Linked DNA regions of Methylomagnum ishizawai. The protein of the gene in region 1 binds, or shares a complex with, the protein of each later gene. Links are inferred from orthologs where the notes say so. Each region holds a gene or a part of one and is shown on either strand. Other genes may lie near its edges.

Region 1 (3,532 bases):
GATGCCGATGCACAAGACCGCCGCGAACCCGCGTACCGGCCCCGAACCCAGCATGAACAAGGCGACACCGGCCACGAAGGTGGTCACGTTGGAATCGAGGATGGTGGCGAAGGCGCGTTCATAGCCGGCATAGATGGCGAGCTGCGGCGAGATGCCCAGGCGCAGTTCCTCGCGGATGCGCTCGTTGATGAGGACGTTGGCATCGATGGCCATGCCCACCGTGAGCGCGATACCGGCGAGGCCGGGCAGGGTCAAGGTCGCCTGCATCACCGACAACGTCGCGACCAGGAGCAAGACGTTGGAACCCAAGGCCAGGATCGAGAACAAGCCGAACACGCGGTAATACACGATCATGAATATCGCGATGGCGACGAAGCCATAGCCGTTGGAACTCACGCCGCGCTCGATGTTCTCCTTGCCCATGCTGGGACCGATGGTGCGTTCCTCGACGATATCGACCGGCGCGGCCAGGGCGCCGGCCCGCAGCAACAGGGCGAGGTTGCGGGCTTCCTCGGTGCTGTCCAGCCCGGAAATCTGGAAGCGCTTGCCCAGGCGGTCGCGGATGGTCGCCACGTTGATGACTTCCTCCACCTTGCGGTGCGTCGTCACCTTCTGGCCATCGACCTCCTTGGTCTCGGCCTTGTTCTCGATGTAGACCACGGCCATCGGCTTGCCGATGTTCTCGCGGCTGACATCGGCCATCTTACGGGAACCGGGACCGTTCAAGGTCACGAACACCGCCGCCGAACCGGATTGCTGTTCCAGGCCGGAAGAGGAATCGACGATCTGGTCGCCGGTGACGATGATCTTGCGTTGCAGCAGGAGGGGCCTGCCATTGCGGTCCTTGTAGAGCCGGGAACCGATGGGGGTCTTGCTTTCTTCGGTGGGGGTCGGGTGTTCGGTATCGACCAGCCGGAATTCCAAAGTCGCGGTCGCGCCCAGGATTTCCTTGGCGCGGGCGGTATCCTGCACGCCGGGCAACTGCACCACGATACGGTCCTCGCCCTGCTGTTGGATCAAGGGTTCGGCCACGCCCAGTTCGTTGACGCGGTTGCGCAGGGTGGTGATGTTCTGGGCCACGGCGAGGCGGCGGATTTCGCGTTGCTCGGGTTCGGTGAGGGTGCCGCGGATCACGGTGTCCTGGATGTCCAGGGCCAAGCCGCGCACTTCGCGCTTGATGATGTCCTTGGCTTGGCCCAGGGTGGCGAGGTCGGCGAATTTCACCACCACGGCCTTGCCATCGCGGTCCACCGATTGATAGCGGACCTTGCTTTCCCGCAGCAGGGAGCGGATGTCCTCGGCGTAGCGTTCCTCGGCCTGGGTCAGGGCGGCGTCGGTATCGACCTGCATCAGGAAATGCACGCCGCCCCGGAGGTCGAGGCCCAGGTACATGGGCTTGGCGCCCAAGGCGCGGAGCCAATCCGGGGTCGCGGGGGCGAGGTTGAGCGCCACCACGTAGTTGTCGCCCATGCCGGTTTGCAGGGCGTCGGCGGCCTTGATCTGGTTATCGGTCTGGGCGTAGCGGATCAACAAGCGCTTGTCCGCCAGTTCGACCGATTTGGGTTTCAGCCCGGCGTCGCCCAGGAGTTTTTCGACCTTCTCGACGGTGGTCTGGTCCAGCTTCGCGCCCCTGGACGGGGAAAGCTGGACCGAAGGGTCTTCGCCGAATAGGTTGGGCAGCGCGTAAATGACCGCGAGCGCCAGCACGGCGAGTATCAAAAGGTTTTTCCAAAGTGGAAAGCTGTTTCGCATGGTTGCTGCCTAATAGCGGGCGATGCCGGGGGAAGGCATCCGCGATGGAAGGACTCCCGTTTATTATTTTTCGGCCTTCTTCCTGGCCTTGTAGGTGCCCTTGGGAACCAGGGACGCGATGGCGTGGCGCTGCACGTAGATATGGACGTTGTCGGAAAGCTCGAGCTGGACGAAGCTGTCGTCGAGGTCGGAGACCTTGCCCAGGATACCGCCGGTGGTGACGACCTCCGCCCCCTTGCCGAGGCTGTCGAGCATCTTTTTCTGTTCCTTGTTGCGCTTTTGCTGGGGCATCACGAACAGGAAGTAGAACACCGCCAGGATGCCCAGCGGCAAGATCAAACCGGCCAGACCCGGTGCCTGCGCGGCCTGGGCGGGTGCCTCGGCCATTGCGTCGGAAATGAAGAAACCCATGATCGATCCTTTGCTTAGCGTTGGATAAAGCGCGGCATTATGGCACAAAATCCGCAACGATTTCTCTCCGCCGACGAAGCCGGAACCGGGTGGCGGCCACGGCCCTAAGCTTCGCCGTTCCGTTGCCGGGCGTAGAAATCGGCGACGAAGCCGTCCAGGTTCCCCGCCCCGATGGCCGCCCGCAATCCCGCCATCAGTTCCTGGTAATAGAACAGGTTGTGGATGGTATTGAGCCGGGCGCCCAAAATTTCCCCGCATTTGTCGAGGTGGCGCAGATAGGACCGGCTGTAATGGCGGCAGGTATAGCAGCCGCATTCCCCGTCCAGGGGCCGGGTATCGCGCTGGTATTGGCTATTACGGATACGGATCGCGCCGTTGCGGGTGAAGAGATGGCCGTTGCGGGCGTTGCGGGTGGGCATGACGCAATCGAACATATCGATGCCGACCCGCACCGCCTCGACGATATCCTCGGGCGTGCCCACGCCCATCAGATAGCGTGGCTTGTCCTGGGGCATCCGGGGCATCAGGGCGTCCAGCACCCGCGCCCGGTCTTCCTTGGGTTCGCCCACCGACAAGCCGCCGATGGCATAGCCGTCGAAGCCGATGGCCCGCAAGCCCTCGACCGATTCCAAGCGCAGCGCCTCGTATACGCCACCCTGCACGATACCGAACAAAGCCGCCGGGTTGTCGCCATGGGCCACGCGGCTGCGCCCGGCCCAGCGCAGGGAGAGCCGCATCGATTGCGCCGCCTGCTCGTAGGTGGCGGGATAGGGCGTGCATTCGTCGAAGATCATCACGATATCGGAACCCAGCTCGCGCTGCACCGCCATGGATTCCTCCGGTCCCAGGAACACCTCGCTCCCATCCACCGGCGAGCGGAAGCGCACCCCCGCCTCGCCGATCTTGCGCATAGCCCCGAGGCTGAACACCTGGAAGCCGCCGGAATCGGTGAGGATCGGCCCCTGCCAGTGCATGAAGCCGTGCAGATCGCCGTGCAACCGGATGATTTCGGTGCCGGGCCTGAGCATCAGGTGGAAGGTGTTGCCGAGGATGATATCGGCCCCGAGGCCGGCGAGTTCCTCCGGCGTCATCGCCTTGACGGTGCCGTAGGTGCCCACCGGCATGAAGGCCGGGGTGCGCACCCGGCCCCTGGGAAACACCAGTTCCCCCTGGCGGGCCGCGCCGCAAGTGCTGCTTATGTTGAATTCCATGGGATTTTTCCGGGGTCGGAAACGAAATCGGCCCACCGGATGGGTGGGCCGAATCGTAAGCGGGTTGCTTAGTGTTGGTGCCGATGGTCGGATTTGAACCGACACGACTTGCGTCACCACCCCCTCAAGATGGCGTGTCTACCAATTTCACCACATCG
Region 2 (4,220 bases), 220 kb from region 1 along the record:
CAGCTTGACCAGGCGCGGGTCTTTGAATTGCTTCCACCACGCCCCTTCGATGCCCTGGGTTTGGAACTCGGGCTGTTGGGCGTTGGCGAATGCGGGACCGGGGTCGGTCTTGGGTTTTTGGTAGTCGGGGCCGACCATGCAGCCCGCCAATTGAACCGCCAGCAGGGTGGGCAGGATGAGTTTGCGGGAGTTGTGGTGCTTCATGGATGTTGTCCCTCCGCTGCCGTGGCTTGGGGCTGGGGGCTGCCGCGCCGTTCCACCCAAGCCCGGATCGTCACATAGAACACCGGCGTCAACAGCAGCCCGAAGAAGGTCACCCCCAGCATCCCGCTGAATACCGCCGTGCCCAAAATCTGCCGTGCCTCGGCCCCCGCCCCGGTCGAGACCATCAGCGGGAACACGCCCATCACGAAGGCGAACGAGGTCATCAGGATGGGCCGGAGCCGGAGCCGCGCCGCCTCGATGGCGGCGGCCTTGCGGTCCAAGCCTTGGTCCTGGCGCTTGCGGGCGAACTCCACGATCAGGATGGCGTTCTTGCTGGCCAATCCCACCAAGACGATGAACCCGACCTGGGTGAAGATGTTGTTGTCCATCCCCCGCAGCCACACGCCCGCCATCGAGCTCAGCAAACACATGGGCACGATCAAGATCACCGCGAACGGCAGCGACCAGCTTTCGTACTGCGCGGCCAAGGCCAGGAACACGAAGATCACGCTCAGCGGGAACACGATGATGGCGGTGTTGCCGGCCAGGATTTGCTGGAGGCTGAGTTCAGTCCATTCGTAGCCCACGCCGGCGGGCAGGTCGGCTTTCAGGATATCTTCCATCACGGCGATGGCTTGGCCCGAACTTAAGGAAGGTAGGGTCATGCCGTTGATTTCCGCCGCCGGGAACAGGTTGTAATGGTTGATGCGGTCGGGACCGCTGGATTCCTCGGTCTTGACCAAGGTGCCGAGCGGGACCATCTCGCCCGCGAGGTTGCGGGTTTTGAGCTGGGCGATATCTTCCGGGGTCACGCGGTGCTGGGCGTCGGCCTGGGCCACCACCTGATAGCTGCGCCCGAACCGGCTGAAATCGTTGATATACAGCGAACCCAGATAAATCTGCAAAGTATCGAACACCTCGGCCAGGGGCAGGCCCATGGATTTGGCCTTGGTGCGGTCCACATCCAGGTGCATCTGCGGCACATTGGCGCGGAAGGTGGTGAACACCCGGGCCATGCCCGGTTGCTGGTTGGCCTTGGCGATGATGTCGTTGGCGGCTTTTTCCAACTCCGTGGGGCCGAGGTTGGCGCGGTCCTGCAATTGCAGCTTGAAACCTCCCACCGAACTCATGCCCCGGATCGGCGGCGGCGCGAACACGGCGACATAGGCGTCGCGGATGCCGAACATGCGCTGTTGGATTTGGCCCATGATGGCATCGGCGGATTGCTCGGGGTGGAGGGCGCGTTGCTCGAAGGGTGCGAGCCGGGCGAACAGGGTCGCGGCGTTGGATTGCGCCCCGAAGGTCAGGATCGAGAAACCGGCGTAGGCGTTGACATGGGCCACGCCGGGAATCTGGGTGATGATCTCGCTGGCTTCCTTCACCACGGCGTCGGAACGCTCGAACGAGGCGGCGTCCGGCAATTGCGCGTAGACGATGAGATAGCCCTGGTCCGCCTGGGGGATGAAGCCGGTCGGCACCTGGTCGAAGGCCAGGAAATTCAGGCCGTTCAGCCCGGCGTAGAGGACCAGCATCACCGCGCTGAACCGGATCAGGCGCCGGACCAATCCGGCATAGCCCGCGCTGAAAGCCCCGAACACCCGGTTGAACCCCCGGAAGAACCAGCCGAACAGGAAATCCAGTAGCCGGGTCAGCGGGTCTTGTTTATGGCTGTGGTCGTGGGCGCGGTCCAGCATCAGGGCGCACAGGGCCGGGCTAAGGGTCAGCGAGTTGAAGGCCGAAATCAGGGTCGAGACCGAGATGGTCAGGGCGAATTGCTTATAGAACGCCCCGGTCACGCCGGTGATGAAGGCCGTGGGCACGAATACCGCCACCAGCACCAAGGCCGTGGCGACGATGGGTCCGACCACTTCCTCCATGGCTTTGCGGGTGGCGTCGCGGGCATGGAGTCCCAGCGCGATATTGCGCTCGACGTTCTCCACCACCACGATGGCGTCGTCCACCACGATGCCGATGGCCAGCACCAGCCCGAACAGCGACAGCGTGTTGAGCGACAGCCCCAGGGCCGCCATGATCCCGAACGTCCCGATCAAGGACACCGGCACCGCCAGCAAGGGGATGATGGTCGCCCGCCAGTTTTGCAGGAACACCAAGACCACCAGCACCACCAGGGCGATGGCCTCGAACAGGGTCATCACCACCTTTTCGATGGATTGCTGCACGAACACCACGGTGTCGTAGACCAGCACATAATCCACGCCTTCCGGGAACCGCTGTTTCAGGGCTTCCATGGTCTGGACCACGGCTTCCTTGGTCTCGATGGCATTGGTGCCGGGCATCTGGAAGATCGCGAGGCCGACGGTTTCCTGGCCGTCGAGGCGCAATTGCGAGGCGTAGTCCTTGGCCCCGAGTTCGATGCGGGCCACGTCCTTGAGCCGGGTGATTTGGCCGTCCGCGCCATTCTTGACGATGATCTCGCCGAATTGATGCTCGTCGGACAAGCGGCCCTGGGTGGTGAGGGTGAACTGGAATTCCTGGCCCTGCGGTACCGGCGGTTGTCCCAGCACGCCCGCCGCGACCTGGATGTTCTGCTCGCGGATGGCGTTCACCACGTCGGAGGCGGTGAGGTTGCGGGCGGCGATCTTCTCGGGGTCCAGCCACACCCGCATGCTGTATTCGCGGCCCCCGAACAGGAACACATCGCCCACGCCGGGCAAACGGGCCAGGGCGTCGCGCACTTGCAACAAGGCATAGTTGCTGAGGTAGACCGAGTCGTAGCGCTGGTTGGGGGAAATCAGGTTCACCACCAGGCTCAGGTCCGGGCTGCGCTTGCGGACGCTGATGCCTTGGCGGCGGACTTCTTCCGGTAGGCGCGGTTCGGCCAGGGTGACGCGGTTCTGGACCAGGACTTGGGCCTTGTCCAGGTTGGTGCCCTGCTTGAAGGTGACGGTGAGCTGCATCACGCCGTCGTTGGTGGACTGCGAGGACATGTACAGCATGTCCTCGACGCCGTTGACCTCCTGCTCGATGGGCGTCGCCACCGTTTCCGCCAGCACTTCGGCGTTGGCGCCCGGATAGGTGGCCTTGATCTGCACGCTGGGCGGGGCGATTTCCGGGTATTGGGCGATGGGCATGCCGATCAGCGACAGCCCGCCGACCAGCACGATGAGGATGGACAGGACCGAGGCGAAGATCGGTCTATCGATGAAGAAATGGGTGAATCGTGTCATGGTTGGGCCGTCGCGTTATGGCGTTCGAGCGCCGAGTCCGACAGGAGGGTGGTTTCCGGTTTGATCTTGGCGCCGGGACGGAGCTTTTGGATGCCTTCGATCACGACCGGGTCTTCCGGGGTCAAGCCTTCCGCGATGTCCCTGAGGCTGCCGAACAACGCGCCGGGCTTGATCTTGCGGTATTCGACGCCGCCGTCGGGCTTGGCGATCCAGACGAACTTCTGGCCCTGGTCGGTGCCGATGGCGCGGTCGGGCAGCAGCAGGGCGTCATGGGGCGTGCCGCCCGGAATCCTGACCCTGGCGAAGAAGCCGGGACTCAGGATTTCGTCCGGGTTGTGGAACACGCCGCGGATACGCAAGGTGCCGGTGTTGGCGTCGAGGCGCGGCTCCAGGTAATCGATGACGCCGCGATGGGGGAAGCCGGCCTCGTCCATCAAAGCCAACTCGACCGGGATGCCCGTGCCCGTGCCCGTGCCTTTGCTGGCCTGGGCCAGGCGGCGGTATTTCAAGACCGCCCGTTCGTCGGCGTCGAGGTAGACATAGACGGGGTCGATGGACACGATCCGGGCCAATGGCGTCTCGTCGGCCTTGACCATATTGCCCACGGTCAGGAGTTCGCGGCTGATCCGGCCCGAGATCGGCGAGCGCACCTCGGTGAATTCCAGGTTGAGCCGGGCGGTTTGCAAGGCGGCTTCCAAGGAGCGCACCGCCGCCGTGGATTCGCGCACCGCCTTGGTCCTGGCGTCGTATTCCTCCTCGGAAATCGCCTTCGACTGGTGTAGCCGTTCGGCGCGGCCCAGGTCGTTGCGGGCGAGGTCGAGGCGGGTG

What was found.
Region 2: the proteins of yajC (region 1) and K5658_RS10775 are in contact, whole or in part, in a crystal structure (PDB 2RDD), measured with the Escherichia coli proteins. The link is inferred for Methylomagnum ishizawai from one-to-one orthologs.

The regions. Positions count from the first base shown.
Region 1 is NZ_AP019783.1:2,142,207-2,145,738, reverse strand. The notes cover bases 490-3,165. They hold yajC (preprotein translocase subunit YajC), read right to left. Parts: upstream 2,164-3,165; coding sequence 1,816-2,163; downstream 490-1,815. Other genes in these bases: tgt (tRNA guanosine(34) transglycosylase Tgt), read right to left, coding at 2,268-3,165; secD (protein translocase subunit SecD), read right to left, coding at 490-1,752. Outside these bases: more of secD, read right to left, coding at 1-489; more of tgt, read right to left, coding at 3,166-3,374. UniProt on the Escherichia coli protein: The SecYEG-SecDF-YajC-YidC holo-translocon (HTL) protein secretase/insertase is a supercomplex required for protein secretion, insertion of proteins into membranes, and assembly of membrane protein complexes.
Region 2 is NZ_AP019783.1:2,367,238-2,371,457, forward strand. Bases 1-3,792 are described here. They hold K5658_RS10775 (efflux RND transporter permease subunit), read right to left. Parts: upstream 3,393-3,792; coding sequence 201-3,392; downstream 1-200. Other genes in these bases: K5658_RS10770 (efflux transporter outer membrane subunit), read right to left, coding at 1-204; K5658_RS10780 (efflux RND transporter periplasmic adaptor subunit), read right to left, coding at 3,389-3,792. Outside these bases: more of K5658_RS10780, read right to left, coding at 3,793-4,220.